2 regions of the Micromonospora sp. NPDC049301 genome follow, and region 2 is predicted to be linked to the other one. Evidence: riboswitches for the same ligand, from Rfam matches in the RefSeq annotation. Region 2 holds a riboswitch; the other holds the start of a gene.
What was found. A riboswitch is a leader RNA that binds a small molecule or an ion and turns the genes downstream of it on or off. The one in region 2 is predicted to bind thiamine pyrophosphate.
Positions count from the first base shown of each region.

Region 1 (8,075 bases), on a different contig from region 2:
TGATGGCCGCGGCCTCCGCGCAGTTCGGCGTCGCCACCCTGGCGTACGGAAGGAGCCGCTCGACCGCGTCCACCACGCCGAGCCGGTGGCCGCTGGTGGCGACCAGCACCGGGTCGACGACGAGCTGGGGCAGCCGGCCGTCCCGGGCGGCGACCGCCACGGCGTCGGCGACGGCGGGATTGCCGAGCATCCCGGTCTTGACCGCACCGACCGTGAAGTCGGCGAGCACGCTGTCCAGCTGCTCGGTGACCGTGCGCGGGGGCAGCGGCAGGACCGCGTCGACGCCCCGGGTGTTCTGCGCGGTGATCGCGGTGAGGACGCTGGTGCCGTACGCGCCGAGCGCCGCGAAGACCTTGAGGTCGGCCTGGATGCCGGCGCCGCCTCCGGAGTCCGAGCCGGCGATGGTGAGGATGGTGCGCGGTGTCACTTCTCCTCCCTGGTTGCGGTTTGGGGCTGCGGGGACCTGGGTGCCTCCGCGCGGGCTTGGAGAAGCTCCGGGATGACCGCCTCGGCATAGGCGGTGGTGACGGTGATGGCTGTTTCGGTGGGGTCTCGGGCTCGCATGAGTGCGCCTAGTACGGCTACGCCGGTGGCTCCTGCTTGGACGCAGGCGGTTACCTGTTCTGGGGTTTCCACTCCGCCGAGCGCCAGCACGGGCACTGGGCTGGCCTCGACCAGCTTTCGCAGGCCGTCCGGTCCTAGGGGTGGGCCGTAACCCGGCTTCGTCTTCGTTGGCCAGACCGGGGAGACCGTCGCGTAGTGCTCGGTGGTGAGTCGGCTCAGCTCGGCCTGGTTGTGGCACGAGCGGCCGACGAGCGGAAGGGTCGGTGGTGGGTAGGGGCCGGCGGAGGGCAGATGGACGGCGTCGCCGTCGAGCGGGTCGGGGCCCGCCACGATCAGGGTTCCGCCGACGTCGGCGAGGATCCCGCGCAGGTCGACGGCGAGGGCGGCGCGCTCGGCGCGGGGCAGGTCCTTCTCCCGCAGCACCACCCAGCGCACTCCCCCGGCGACGGCCCCCGCCACGACCCGATCGAGCGGCGCTCGCGCCACCAGCCGATCCGTCAACACCACGACGCCCCACGGCACGGTCCCCGCCGAGATCCTGGAAGGATCGGGCCCCACCAGGGGCGGTTCGCTTCCAAGATCTGGCGGGGCACACCCGGCCGACGGAGGTGGGGTGGGGGTCACAGGTCCGGCCTTCCCTCGTCGGGGGTGGAGGGGAGGGCGTGGAAGCGGCGGGCGATCCGGCCGGCGCCGGCGGCCAGCCGACCGGCCTCGACCGCGTACCGCATCGCGGTGGCCATCGCGACCGGGTCGGCGGCCCGGGTGACCGCGCTGGCCAGCAGGACGGCGTCGCAGCCCAGCTCCATCGCCAGCGCCGCGTCGGACGCGGTGCCGATGCCGGCGTCCAGGATCACCGGTACGTCCACGCCCTGCCGGATCAGCCGGATGTGGTGCGGGTTGCCGATGCCGAGCCCCGAGCCGATCGGCGCGCCGGCGGGCATCACGGCGGCGCAGCCCACGTCGGCCAGCCGGCGGGCGAGCACCGGGTCGTCGCTGGTGTACGGCAGGACGGTGAAACCGTCGGCGACCAGTTCCTCGGCGGCGCGCAGCAGCTCGACGCCGTCGGGCAGCAGGGTCCGCTCGTCGCCGATCACCTCCAGCTTGATCCAGTCGGTGTCGAACGCGTCCCTGGCCAGCCGGGCCACCTTCACGGCCTCGGTCGCCGTGTGGCAGCCGGCGGTGTTCGGCAGCAGCCGCACCCCGCACCGGTCCAGCAGATCGAGCAGCCCACCGGCGGAGCCCGGCGCGGTGTCCACCCGGCGCAGCGCCAGCGTGACCAGCTCGGTGCCGGACGCCCGGATCGCCTGCTCCAACACGTGCAGGTTGGCGGCGCCGCCGGTGCCGAGGATCAGCCGCGAGGTGAACGTCGTCCCACCCAGCTCGAACGACATGCCGGTCACCCACCCTGCGCGGCGGTGAGCACCTCGACGCGGTCGCCGTCCTGCAGCACCGTGGCCGGCCAGCCGGTCCGGGGCACGACCTCGCCGTTGACCGCGACCGCGACCCCGCGCTGCTGCCCGGTGACGTCGCGGACCAGGTCGGCCACCGACGCGCCACCCGCGACGGTTCGCCCGACTCCGTTCACCGTGAGCTTCACGAGTCCTCCTCCAGGGTGTGATCAGGCACGTCGAGGTCGGCCGCACCGGGAGCGGCGGTGGGATCCGGCGCGGTGCCCGCGAAACGGTCCGGGCGGAAGGGCGTGAGCAGCGGGTCGGCCACGCCGGTGGTCACCAGGTCGGCGATCAGGTCGGCGGTGACCGGGGTGAGCACGATGCCGTGCCGGTGGTGCCCGGTGGCGGTCAGCACGTCCGGCCGGCCGGGCAGCGGCCCGAGGATCGGCGCGTTGTCCGGGGTGCCCGGGCGCAGTCCGGCGACCGCCTCGACCAGGTCGTACTCGGCCAGCTCGGGCAGCAGGTCGACGCCGGCGCGGAGCAGGCGCAGCACCGCGCCGGCGGTGACGGTGGTGTCCGACCGCTCCTCGACCGTCGCGCCGAGCACCACCTCGCCGTCGGCGCGCGGCACCAGGTAGACCGGCTCGCCGTCGGCGTACCCCCGGATGACGTGCCGGAAGCCCGGCGCGGCGCCGCCGGGCGCGCGCAGCCGGAGGATCTGACCCTTCACCGGCCGCACCGGCAGGCCGGTGAGGGCGGCGGCGCCGCAGCCGGCGGCGACCACGGTGACCCGGGCGTCCACCTCGGAGAGATGCCGGACCGCCTGCGGAACGAGCACCGCACCGGCCCGCTGGGCGGCCGTGCGCAGCGCCGGCACCAGCAGCCGCGGGTCGACCTGGTGATCGGTGGGCGCGAGGGCCCCGCCGCGCACCCGCGGCGCGAGCGCCGGCTCGCGGTCGCGCAGCTCGGTGGGGCGCAGCGGGGTGACCGGCAGGTCCAGCCCCTGCTGGTACGCCCAGAGCCGGCGCGCCTCGGCCAGGTCGTCCCCGGTCAGCCCGACCATCAGGGTGCCCTCGGTCCGGTAGCCCAGCTCGGCGCCGCTCGCCTCGGTCAGCTCGTCGGCGAACGCCGGCCAGCGGGCGGCGGACGCCAGCAGCAACCCGGTCAGCTGCCGCTCACCGAAGTACGCCTCGGCCACCGGGGAGAGCATGCCGGCGGCCACCGCCGACGCGCCCGAGCCGGGGGCCGGATCGTGCACCACCACCCGGAGCCCGCGGGATGCGCACCGCCAGGCGATCGCCAGCCCGATCGGCCCCGCCCCCACCACCGCCACGTCCGGCCGGACCCGATCGTCGAACGGCGTCGACGGGGACCGGCCGGTCAGCACGTCAGGGCTCCGAGCAGCTCGGCGGTGGCACGGGCCGCGTCGGCGGCGGCGGAGACCGCCCCGACCACCGCCACCCCGTACGCCCCGGCGGCTCGCAGCGCCGGCACCCGGGCGGCGGTCACCCCGCCGATCGCGATGACCGGCACGTCCACCGCGCCGGTGACCGCCCCCAGCCCGGCCGGGCCGATCGGATCGGGCAGACCGGACTTGGTGCTGGTCGTGTGGCACGGCCCGACGCCCAGGTAGCTGGCCCCCTCGGCGACCGCCGCGGTCGCCGTCTCCGGGGCCCGGGCGGTGGCTCCCAGCACGCCGGTGGGGCCGAGCACCCGGCGGGCGGCGGCGACCGGCAGGTCCTCGGCACCGACGTGCCCGCCGGCGGCCCCCACCGCCAGCGCCACGTGCAGCCGGTCGTTGACCAGGCAGGTCGCCCCGTACGGCGTGCAGAGCGCCAGCACCCGGCGGGCCAGGTCGTACGCCTCGCGGTCGGTGGCGGAGTCCTCGACGCGGACCTGCACCACCAGGTCGGCGCGGGCCGCCGTGAGGGCGGCCCGGACCACGGTGAGCGGGTCCCGCCCGGGTCGGGTGTCGGTGATCAGATGCAGTCGCCCGAGGGACGGCACGGCAACGCTCCTCCCTGCGCCGGCATTACCCGGATCAGGTTCGACGGTCGGGGGCTGTCAGCCCCCCTCTCAGCCCGGTACACCGGGCTCCCGTGGGTTACTTGCGTGTCACCGTACGACAGTTCCGGCCGGCTGCCAAGGCGGGGTCGGCGGGCCGCGACGGACCAGATCCGCTGGGCGCTTCATACGGTCCTGTTCGGAATGTCGCCCGCCGTTGCAGAACCGTTACCCGCCGGCATCTTGCCCGACATTGATCCAACCGAATTAATTTGTTCAGCGATTCGACAAAAATGCTGGCGCGGGCGCCCTGGCACGGCACCCGTACCGGCTCCATCTGGGACGGTCTTCGGCGAGCCGGCCCCCGCGATTCCTGTCCACCGCGACCTAGGAGGCGGCGTGTCCCACTCTCGTCGTGCCCGCATACCCATCACTGCGACCCTGATCTCCCTGGCCCTGGCCTCGACGACCCTCTTCGGTCTGCCCGCGCAGGCGGCACCCGCCGCGCAGGCCGCACCGGCCGCGAAGGCCGCGCCAGCGGTCGTGCAGGCCGCCCCGGCCACCCAGCCACTCCCCCGGGCGGCCCAGGCAGCCGAAGAGCCCTTCTCCGTCCTGGTGTTCTCCAAGACGGCCGGCTTCCGCCACGACTCCATTCCCACCGGTATCGCCGCCATCCAACAACTCGGTGCCGCCAACGGATTCACCGTGGACAGTTCCGAGGACGGCGGAGCGTTCACCGACGCCAATCTGGCCAAGTACAAGGCCGTGATCTGGCTCTCCACCACCGGCGACGTCCTGGACGCCCAGCAGCAGGCCGCGTTCGAGCGTTACGTACGTGCCGGCGGCGGTTACGTCGGCATCCACGCCGCCTCGGACACCGAGTACAGCTGGGCCTGGTACGGCGACCTGGTCGGCGCGTACTTCGCCAACCACCCGCAGAACCAGCAGGCCACGGTCAAGGTGGAGGACCACGCCCACCCGTCCACCGCCGAGTTGCCGGACCGCTGGTCCCGCTTCGACGAGTGGTACAACTTCCAGACCAACCCCCGGCCGGACGTGCACGTGCTGGCCAGCCTGGACGAGAAGAGCTACACCCCGGGCGCGGGTGCGATGGGCGCCGACCACCCGACCGCCTGGTGTCAGGACTTCGACGGCGGCCGTTCCTGGTACACCGGCGGTGGGCACACGCGGGAGTCGTACGCCGAGCCGGAGTTCCTCTCCCACCTGCTCGGCGGCATCCGGACCGCGGCCGGTGTCGCGGACGCCGACTGCGGCGCCTCGAAGACCGCGAGCTTCGAGAAGGTCGCGCTGGACAGCAACACCAGCAACCCGATGGAGCTGGACATCGCGCCCGACGGGCGGGTCTTCTACATCGAGCGCGACGGCCGGGTACAGATCGTCAAGCCGGACACCGGCAGCACCGTCACGGCCGTCGACCTGGACGTCTTCACCGGCAACGAGGACGGCCTGATCGGCATCCGGCTCGACCCGGACTTCGCCACCAACAAGTGGGTCTACCTCTACTACGCCCCCAACGACGGGATCACGCGCAACCTGCTGTCCCGGTTCACGGTGACCGGCGACACCATCGACCCGGCCAGCGAGAAGCAGGTGCTGCGGGTCGACACCCAGCGCAACACCTGCTGCCACGCCGGCGGCAGCATGGCCTTCGACAGCGACGGCAACCTCTACCTGGCCACCGGTGACAACACCAACCCGTTCGAGTCGAGCGCGTACACGCCGATCGACGAGCGGCCGGGCCGTCAGGACTACGACGCGCAGCGCACCTCCGGCAACACGAACGACCTGCGTGGCAAGGTGATCCGGATCCACCCGGAGGACGACGGGACGTACACCGTCCCCGCCGGCAACCTCTTCGCGCCGGGCACCGAAAAGACCCGTCCCGAGATCTACGCGATGGGCTTCCGCAACCCGTTCCGGATCGGCACCGACCCGAAGACCAAGACGCTCTACGTCGCGGACTACGGGCCGGACGCCAACGCGGACAACCCCACCCGGGGCCCGCGGGGTCTGGTCGAGTGGAACATCGTGACCCCCGGCAACTACGGCTGGCCGTACTGCACCGGGACGAACGAGGCGTACAACGACTACACGTTCCCGTCCGGCCCGAGCGGGGCGAAGTTCGACTGCGCCGCGCCGGTGAACAACTCGCCCAACAACACCGGCCTGACCAACCTCCCGCCGGTCGTCCCGGCGACCGTCGACTACGGGTACGCCGGTGACGCGCGGTACCCGGAGATCGGCGGCGGCGGTGCCCCGATGGGCGGCCCGGTCTACCGCTACGACGCCGACCTCGACTCCGACCGGAAGTGGCCGGCGTACTACGACGGCAAGGCGCTGCTCGGCGAGTGGAACCAGTCGAAGATGTACACCATGCAGGTGACCGCCGACGGGAAGTCGTTGGTGGACATCAACCAGCTGCTCACCGGGATGAGCATGATCCGGCCGATGGACTTCGAGTTCGGCCCGGACGGCGCGCTCTACCTGATCGAGTGGGGCAGCGGCTTCGGCGGCAACAACGACAACTCCGGCGTCTACCGGATCGACTACATCGCCGGTGACCGCGCACCGATCGCGGTGGCGGCGGCAACCCCGACCTCGGGGCCCGCGCCGTTGACGGTCACCTTCTCCAGCGCCGGTTCGCGGGACCCGGACGGTGGCACGCTCACCTACGCCTGGGCCTTCGGCGACGGGCAGACCTCCACCGAGGCCAACCCGACGCACACGTACGCCACGGCGGGCAGCTTCACGGCCCAGCTCACCGTCACCAACCCGAAGGGTCGTACGGCGGTGGCCAACGTGCCGGTCACCGTGGGCAACACCGCGCCGACGGTGACCATCGAGTTCCCGCCGGACGGCGGCTTCTTCGACTGGGGTGACCAGGTCCGCTACACGGTGACGGTGACCGACCCGGAGGACGGGCAGATCGACTGCGACCGGGTGCAGCTCCAGGTGCTGCTCGGCCACGACGAGCACGCCCACCCGCTGGAGCAGCACACCGGCTGCACCGGCACCGTCCAGACGTCGCTCGCCTCCGGGCACGGCGCCGAGGCGAACGTGTTCGCGGTCTTCGAGGCCACCTACACCGACGAGGGCGGCGCTGGCGGGGCCGGCCCGCTCACCGGCCGCGCCATCGAGCAGTTGCAGCCCAAGCGCAAGCAGGCCGAGTACTTCACCGCCACCGGGCGGGCCCCGGTGAGCACCGGCGGCGGCGACGCCGGCGTGCAGCGCGAGACCAGCGGCGACACCGCCGGCGGCGGCCAGAACATCGGCTTCATCGAGGACGGCGACTGGTGGTCGCTCGCCCCGGCGAACCTGACCAACGTCACCGACATCCGGTTCCGGGCCGCCTCGGCCGTCGCCGGAGGTCGGGTCGAGGTCCGGGCCGGCGCGGTCGACGGGCCCCTGGTCGCCTCGGCGACCGTGCCGGGCACCGGCGGGTGGCAGACGTACACGGACGTGACCGCGCCGGTGACCGCCGCGAGCGGCACGCTGTACTTCGTCGCCCGGGACCCGAACGGCGGCGCGGGGTCGCTGTTCAACGTCAACTGGATGGACTTCCTCGGCCGCGGCGTCACCGAGAACGCGCCGCCGGTGGTCAGCGCCACCGCCACCCCGGCCACCGGGACGGCACCGGTCACCGTCGCCTTCGACGGCACGGCCACCGACGCCGAGGGCAACACCCCGCTGACGTACGCCTGGGACTTCGGTGACGGCGGCACGGCGACCACCCTGGACGCCAGCCACACCTACACCAGCCCGGGCACCTTCACGGCCACCCTGACCGTGACGGACAGCAAGGGCGCGAAGTCGTACGCCACCGTGCCGGTGCGGGTCGACGCGCCGAACACGTCCTGCTTCGGGGCGCGCTCGGACGACTTCACCGGCGCCAGCCTCGACAAGGGCCGGTGGACCAGCGTGGTCCGGGAGAACCAGCTCTACTCGGTCTCCGGTGGCGCGCTGCGGCTGCCCACCTCGGTGGGTGACCTCTACGGCGGCCGCAACGACGCCACCAACCTGGTGCTCCAGCCGGCTCCGAGCGGGGCCTGGCAGGTGACCACCCGAGTCACCCTGCCGGTGACGACCAACTACCAG
Region 1 is NZ_JBFAQO010000006.1:214,080-222,154, reverse strand. It holds gene thiD (bifunctional hydroxymethylpyrimidine kinase/phosphomethylpyrimidine kinase) at 1-427, opposite strand, end outside; gene AB0K07_RS19765 (thiamine phosphate synthase) at 424-1,101, opposite strand; gene AB0K07_RS19760 (thiazole synthase) at 1,185-1,964, opposite strand; gene thiS (sulfur carrier protein ThiS) at 1,961-2,161, opposite strand; gene thiO (glycine oxidase ThiO) at 2,158-3,339, opposite strand; gene thiE (thiamine phosphate synthase) at 3,336-3,962, opposite strand; TPP riboswitch at 3,957-4,066, opposite strand; gene AB0K07_RS19740 (ThuA domain-containing protein) at 4,359-8,075, shown strand, end outside.
Region 1: linked by a shared signal. The riboswitch ahead of thiE (thiamine phosphate synthase) and the one ahead of AB0K07_RS18250 (ECF transporter S component) in region 2 are both predicted to bind thiamine pyrophosphate.

Region 2 (8,075 bases):
CGCCGGCCCGGGCCTTGCGGCCCAGCCCCGCCTCCGGGTCGATGATGTCGCCGGCCACCGACAGGTGGGCGTCGACCGCCTCCCGGGCGATCAGCAGGTGCATGATCTCGGTGGAGCCCTCGAAGATCCGGTTGATCCGCAGGTCGCGCAGCATCTGCTCGACCGCCGCCGGGCGTTCGCCGCGGCCGGCCAGCGAGTCGGCCGTCTCGTAGCCCCGGCCGCCCCGGATCTGGATCAGCTCGTCGGCGATCTTCCAGGCCATCTCGCTGGCGTACAGCTTGACGAGCGCGGCCTCGATCCGGATGTCGTTGCGGTCGTCGTCGGCGAGCAGGCAGCAGAGGTCGAGCATGGTCTCCATGCCGTACGTGGTGGCGGCGATGAAGGCGAGCTTCTGGGCGACCGCCTCGTGCTCGCCGACCGGCCGACCCCACTGGACCCGGTCGGCGGCCCACTCCCGGGCCACGTTGAGCGCCCACTTGCCGGCGCCGACGCACATCGCCGGCAGCGAGAGCCGGCCGGTGTTCAGCGTGGTCAGGGCGATCTTGAGGCCCTTGCCCTCGCCGCCGATGACGTTCTCGGCGGGCACGAACACGTCGTGGAACCGGGTGAGACTGTTTTCCAGGCCGCGCAGGCCGACGAACTCGTTGCGCCGCTCCACGGTGATGCCCGCGCTGTCGCCGTCCACCACGAACGCGGTGATCCCGCCGCGCCGCCCCGCACTGGCCGGCACCCGGGCCATCACCACCAGCAGGGTGGCGACGATGCCGTTGGTGGCCCAGAGCTTCACCCCGTTGAGCCGGTAGCCGGTGCCGTCCTCGGTCGGCTCGGCGGTGGTGGCCAGACGGGCCGGGTCGGAGCCGACGTCCGGCTCGGTGAGCAGGAACGCGGACACCTCACCGGCGGCCAGGCGGGGCAGGAAGCGCTGCTTCTGCTCGGCGGTGCCGAACATCTTCAGCGGCTGCGGCACCCCGATCGACTGGTGCGCCGAGAGCAGCGCGCCGATCGCCGGGCTGACCGAGCCGGCGAGCATGAGCGCCCGGCAGTAGTGCAGGTTGCTCAGCCCGAGCCCGCCGTACCCGCGGTCGATTTTCATGCCGAACGCGCCGAGGTCGGCCAGCCCGTGGAACACCGCGTCCGGAATGGACGCGTCGCGTTCGATGGCCGCGCCGTCCACCTCGGAGGTGAGGAAGGCCCGGAACCGGCCGAGGAACTCGTCGGCGCGGGCCACGTCGGCCGGGTCGGAACGGGGCCACGGGTCGATCAGGTCGAGTCGGAACCGGCCGAGGAACAGCTCCTTGCCGAAGCTGGGCCGGTCCCAGGTGGACTCGCGAGCCGCCTCGGCGACCTGCCGGGCCTCCTTCTCGGAGACCTGCCCCGCCTCGGCCGGCAACGGCGCCGCGGCGCCGGCGGTGCTCGGGACGGTGCCGGGATCGGGGCCGTCCGCTGCCGGTCGGCCGTTCTGCGTCGTGGTCACGGCTGCCCCCTCGAACCTCGGTGCGGCTGCGTCGACATGCGCGACTACCGTCACGCTACCCCCGGGTGTTACCCAGGGGTAGCGTTCCGTGAAGATCGACTTCGGTGCATCCGGGCGGGTCAGTCGCCCGTCAGCGTCCGCGGGTCGTCATCGTCGTCGTCGATGTCGTCGTCGCCCCAACTGCGCCGGGCGAACGGCAGGAACACCCAGAAGGTGAGGAACCAGAGCCCGGTCAACGCGCTCAGCACGAACGCGATCGGCCGGTCCAGCACGAAGTCGGTGATCAGCAGCACCGCGCTGACCATGGAGATCAGCATGAAGGCCAGCCCGCCGCTGGCCATCCGGTGCGCGAACCGGACCAGCTCCGGCTTGCGCCCCTGCCGGAACAGCGCCCGGTGGAACGCCACCGGCGAGATGATCAGCGCGGTGGCGGCGGCCGCGGCGAGCAGGGCGACGATGTAGACGTCCCGCTGGAACTCGGTGGTGCGGGTGAACCCGTTGCTGAACGGCAGGGTGAGCAGGAAGGCGAAGAGGATCTGCACGCCGGTCTGGGCGACCCGCAACTCCTGCAACAGGTCGGCGAAGTTGCGCTGCCAACGCTGCTTCTCGGTCTCCTTCGACACGCGCTACCTCCGGTGAGACGGTACTGCCGGCGGTCCTGGCCGCCGGCAGCAACGCCAATGCCCCACCCGGCTGAGCGCGAAACAGGTTCACGACATCTGCCGGCCACCGTCCGGCCACCTGCCGGACCCGGCCATCGAGGGTCAGGAGCCGCGTCGGATGCGACCGGCGTACCGGGCCTCCAGCGCGTTGTTGTGCGCGTCGCCGTCCGGGATGTTGGCCGACAGGTAGACCGGGGGCCGCTCCCCCGCCGCCAGCAACCGGGCCACCACCTCCACGGTGATCTGCTGGGCGAGCAGCGCCGCCGTGATCGAGGAGACCGCGCCCACCGCGCCACCGCCGGGCAGCGGCAGAGTCGCGTCGCCGTACGGCGCGCCGTTGTCGAGCACCACGTCGGCGAGGTCCGCCAGCTTGCGCCCGGACGGGTGGCGGGAGGTCATCCGGCCGGAGTGCTGGACGGAGGTGATCGCCACCAGCCCGTGCCCACGCTGCTTGACCAACGTGGCGAACTCCACCATCGCCCCGTTGACGCCGGAGTTCGAGGCGAGCACGAAGACGTCGGTGGGCCGCACCGGGGCCAGCTCGTACAGCCGGTGCGCCACCGCCGGGTCCCGCTCCAGCAGCGGCCCGAGCCGGTCGGCCGGTTCGCCGCCGAGCAGCACCAGGTCGCGCAGCGCGATCCGGTTGGTCGGCACCAGGCCGCCCGCCCGGCCGGCGATCTCCATGGCCAGCGCCTCCGAGTGCCCGGTGCCGAAGGCGTGCACCACCCCGTCGGCCCGCACCGCGTCGGCGATCAGGTCCGCCGCTCGCCCCACCGCCGCCCGCTGACTCTCGGCCACCCGGCCCATCATCTCGGTCACCACGGCCAGGAAGTCCTCGGCGCTCACCGTCATGCGTCCTCCGTCGTCCGGTTGCGGGCCATCCATTGCACCGCGAAGTCGACCGCCGCCCGCTGGCCCATCAACCTCCCGGTCCCGGTGCCGACCCGTCCGGTACGGACCGCCCCGGTCGCCTCCAGGTCCCGGCCCAACGCGCCGAAGTCGGTCTCGTCGAGCCGTACGTCCTGCCACCACACCCATTCGCGGCCACCGTCGGCGGTGCGGACCGCCGCGCCCAACTGCTCCCTGGGCGGGGCCGGACGGCGGTACTCGGCCAGGTGCAGCGAGGTGTTCACCGCGTGGCCCACGCCGAGCAGCAGCACGCTGGCGCCGAGGTCGTAGAGCCGGGCCAGCGGGGAACCCTCGCCGAGCATGTCGGCCCGGGTGTGCCCGGTCACCACCCGACCGGCGGCCGGCCCGAGCGCGGCGAACGACACGTGGGGATGCGAGCTGCGCAACGCTCCGGGCCAGGAGCGGACCGTCTCGGCGAACACACCCATGAACCGGCTCGGGGTGACCGCCGGATCGAACCCGGGCATCTCGGCGCGGATCAGCGACCACCAGTCCCCCGGCACCGGCGGGTTGCGCCATTGCGCCGGGTCGCTGTTGTCGGGGGTGTGGGTGGGCACCACGATCGTGCCGTCCGGGCCGAGCGCGTCGCGCAGGGCCAGCACCAACGCCTGCGGCCCACCGCAGACGAAGCCCAACTGGCGCAGCGCGGCGTGCACCAGCAGCGTCCCGCCGGGGCGTACGCCCAGCATGCGCAGTTGCGCGGCGAGCGAGCGCCGGGTGCCCGGCCCGCTGGCGTCCGTCGTCACGGTGCTCCTCCGACCGACATGGCTCACGCCGTTCCGCTGGTCCGGGCCAGGATCGCCTCGGCGAGCGGGCCCGGCGCGGCGTCCGGGATCCAGTGGCTCACCCCGGGCAACGGTACGAAGCGGTAGTCCCCGGTGACGTTGGCGGCGCACGCCTCGGCGGCGGTCCGGCCGATGGCGACGTCCCGGTCGCTCCACACGTACGTGGTGGGCACCGCGACCGGACCGACGCCGGCCAGGTCGGCGCGGGACATCGCCCGGTACCAGTTCAGCGCGGCGGTGAGGGCGCCCGGCTCGCGCATCGGGTCGGCGTAGTGGTCCACCCGGGACGCGTCGCCCGCCCCGCTGAGCAGCTTGCGCAATGCGGTGGCGTTCCACGCCAGCAGCACCTTCTCCGCCTTGCCGGGCTTGCGGAACAGGGCGATGTACGACGAGCGGGCCTTCTGCTGGCCGTCGGTGGCGAGCGCGTGCGCCATGGCCGCCGGATGCGGCACGGACACCGCGGTCAACGTACGGACCCGCTCGGGATGCCGGGCGGCCACCGCCCAGGCCACGATCGCGCCCCAGTCGTGGCCGACCAGGTGGACGGCGTCCAGCCCGAGCGCGTCGAGCACCGCCACCGCGTCGGCGACCAGTTCGGGGATCCGGTAGTCGGCCACCTCCGCGGGCCGGGCGCCCGGCGAGTAGCCCCGCTGGTCCAGTGCGTACGTGCGCAGCCCGGCGGCGTGCAGCGCGGTGGCGACCTCGTCCCACTCGCCGGAGTGCTGGGGGAAGCCGTGCAGCAGCAGGACGGGCGCGCCGTCCGGCGGACCACCGGCGCGTACATCGAACGTGAGACCCCGTGCGTCAACCCGCATGATCGTGAGCCTACCGAGCCGGCGTCCGACGGGCAGGACGCTGAGGTGGGCGGACGCCCTGCTGGGCCGGTACCCCTGCTCGGTGCTAGCGTCAGCGAGACAACTTCACATCCGACAGGGGAGCGCACAGCGCTGAGAGTGCGGGCACGCCCGCAGACCCTCGAACCTGATCTGGGTAATGCCAGCGCAGGGAGTTCGGTCGACCTCCAGCCGCGCCGCCGTCCGGTGCCACCGGACGCGCGGCGTGCGTCTTCTCCTGGTTCGCACTCAGAACTGGGAGCATTCACATGAACCACAGCGACACCAGCCGCTGGCGCACCATCGACATCGTCGTCGCCTCGGTGATCGCGGTCGCCTTCGGCGTCATCTTCTGGGCCTGGGGCCTGGTCTGGAGCGCCACCGAGGGGGCGTTCGCCTTCTTCCCGCCGGCGCAGACCCTGATCTACGGCGTCTGGCTGATGCCGGCCGTGGTCGGCGGCCTGGTCATCCGCAAGCCCGGGGCCGCGCTCTACTGTGAGACGGTCGCCGCGGTCCTCTCCGCGCTGCTGGGCAGCCAGTGGGCCGGCACGGTGATCCCGCAGGGCATCGTGCAGGGCATCGGCGCCGAACTGGCCTTCGCCGCGTTCCGGTACCGGTCGTTCCGGCTGCCGACCGCGGTGCTGGCCGGCGCGCTGACCGGGCTCAGCGCCGCGCTGTTCGACTTCTTCGTCTGGAACGCCGACTACGAGCTGACCGACTACCGCATCCCGTACGCGCTGCTCACCATCGTCAGCGCCACGGTGGTCGCCGGCGTCGGCGGCTGGGTCCTCACCCGCGCCCTGGCCAACACCGGTGTCCTGGACCGCTTCCCGGTCGCCCGCGACCGCGCCGCCATCTGACCCGATCACCCGTGTCGATCATGAGGTTGGCGGTGGGTTGGATCTCCGGAAGCGCCGCCAACCTCATGATCGACGGGGCAGGGTGGAGCCGGTGGCGGGGCTGGAGGGTGCCGTGAGCGGGGTGCAGCTGCGCGGGTTCGGGTGGCGGCACGCCGGGCGTCGGGCGTGGGCCGTTCGCGGGGTGGACCTGCGGGTCGAGGCTGGGGAGCGGGTGTTGTTGCTCGGGCCGTCGGGGGCCGGCAAGAGCACCCTGCTCAGCGCGCTTGCCGGGCTGCTGCCGGACGACTCCGGCGAGCAGGAGGGCACCGTCGAGATCGACGGGCTCGACCCGCGCAAGGGCAGGGAACGGGTCGGCATCGTGTTCCAGGACCCGGAGACCCAGCTCGTGATGGCCCGCAGCGGTGACGACGTCGCGTTCGGCCTGGAGAACCGGGGGGTGCCGGCCGGCGAGATCTGGCCCCGGGTGGACGAGGCGCTGCGCCGGGTCGGCTTCCCGTACGACCGGGACCGGCCCACCGCCGCGCTCTCCGGCGGCGAGCAGCAGCGCCTCGCCCTGGCCGGCGCGCTGGCCCTGCGCCCCGGCCTGCTGCTGCTCGACGAGCCGACCGCCAACCTCGACCCGGCCGGGGCCGATCTGGTCCGGCGGGCGGTGGCCGGCGCCCTGGACGCCGACACCACGCTGATCCTGGTCGAGCACCGGGTCGCCGAGGCGCTCCCGCTGGTCGACCGGGTGGTCGTCCTGGAGCCCGGTGGCGGGGTCCGCGCGGACGGCCCACCCGACACGGTCTTCGCCGCGCACGGTGCCGCACTCGCCGCCGAGGGCGTCTGGGTGCCGGGTCACCCCATCGCCGCCCGGCGGGCCACCGGCGCACCCGGTGAGCTGCTGCTCACCGCGGACCGGCTCGGCCTGCCGCCCCGCCTGGCCCCCACCGACCTGGCGGTACGCGCCGGCGAGGCGCTCGCCGTCCGCGGGCCCAACGGGGCCGGCAAGTCCACTCTCGCGCTGCTGCTCGGTGGGCTGCTGCGGCCGGGCGCCGGACGGGTCACCGCGACCGTCGAGCTGGCCGGGCCGGATCACCGCACTCCCCCGCACCGCTGGCGGGCGCCCGCGCTGGCCCGGCGGATCGGGTCGGTCTTTCAGGATCCGGAGCACCAGTTCGTCACCAGCACCGTCTTCGACGAGCTGGCGCTCGGCCCACGCCGGACGGGCCAGCCCGAGCCGGCCGTCACGCAGATCGTGGCGGGGCTGCTGGAGCGGCTGCGGCTGACCCGGCTCGCCGCGGCCAACCCGTACACCCTCTCGGGTGGGGAGGCCCGGCGGCTGAGCGTGGCGACGGCCCTGGCCACCGCGCCCCGGCTGCTGATCTGCGACGAACCCACCTTCGGCCAGGACCGGCGGACGTGGCGGGAGCTGGTCGACCTCTTCGCCGACCTCCGCGACGCCGGGCACGGCGTGGTCACCGTGACCCACGACCCGGACTTCGTCGCCGCGCTCGCCGACCGCACCGTCACCCTGGAGCGATCGTGACCCGCCGGGACGGCATCCGATGATCAGCATCGAGCCGGTCGCCGCGCCCGGCGCGCCGCTGGCCCGCCGCAACCCGGTGGCGAAGGTGGCCGCCGCGCTGGCCTTCTCGTTCACCCTGCTGGCCACCCTGGACCCGGTGGCCCCGGCGATCGCCATCGCGGTCGAACTCGCCGTGCTGCCGCTGTTCGGCATCCGCTACCGGGTGCTGGCCCGGCGGTCCTGGCCACTGCTGGTCAGCGCGGCCGGCATCCTGGTCACGCTGGTGCTCTTCGCCGCCGACCGGTCCGGCCGGGTCCTGCTGGACGCGGGACCGGTGCTGGTCACCACCGGCGTTCTGCTCACCGCGCTCGGGCTGATCCTGCGGGTGCTCGCGGTGGCCCTGCCCGGCGTGATCGTCTTCGCCACCACCGACCCCACCGATCTGGCCGACGCGCTGATCCAGAACGCGAAGGCGCCGGCCCGGTTCGCCATCGGGGCGCTGGCCGCGTTCCGGCTGGTGCCGCTGCTCGGCCAGGAGTGGCAGATGATCAGCATGGCCCGGCGGGCGCGGGGCGTCGACGCCGGGCGCAACCCGGCGGCGAAGCTGCGGCTGTTCGCCTCGACCGCGTTCGCGCTCCTGGTCGGTGCGATCCGCCGGGGCACCCGGCTGGCCGTGGCGATGGACGCCCGCGGTTTCGACGCCGGCACACCTCGCACGGTGGCCCGTCGTCAGCCGTTCAACCGTGCCGACGCCCTGCTCATCGTCGTCGCCGCCGCGCTGGCCGGCAGCGCCCTCACCGTCAGCATCCTGCTCGGCAGCTTCCGCCCGCTGATCGGCTGACCCGCTCCTCCCCCCGCAGCGCGCCGACCGGCGTCTCTGCACGCCTCGCCTCGCCGCCGCGCTGGCATGATCCGCACAACATCAGGGATGTTGCTGGCTCGCTGGTCGGTGAGGCAGCAGCATCCCTGATGTTGCTGCCTCACCGACCGCGACACCGCAACAGCGCGCCCGGGTGGGTGCGGGTTGGTCAGCTGCGGCGGAAGG
Region 2 is NZ_JBFAQO010000005.1:522,399-530,473, forward strand. It holds gene AB0K07_RS18225 (acyl-CoA dehydrogenase family protein) at 1-1,390, opposite strand, end outside; gene AB0K07_RS18230 (DUF6328 family protein) at 1,594-2,097, opposite strand; gene AB0K07_RS18235 (SIS domain-containing protein) at 2,239-2,988, opposite strand; gene AB0K07_RS18240 (AAC(3) family N-acetyltransferase) at 2,985-3,791, opposite strand; gene AB0K07_RS18245 (alpha/beta fold hydrolase) at 3,815-4,645, opposite strand; TPP riboswitch at 4,752-4,856, shown strand; gene AB0K07_RS18250 (ECF transporter S component) at 4,933-5,523, shown strand; gene AB0K07_RS18255 (ABC transporter ATP-binding protein) at 5,636-7,051, shown strand; gene AB0K07_RS18260 (energy-coupling factor transporter transmembrane component T) at 7,071-7,871, shown strand; gene AB0K07_RS18265 (hypothetical protein) at 8,059-8,075, opposite strand, start outside.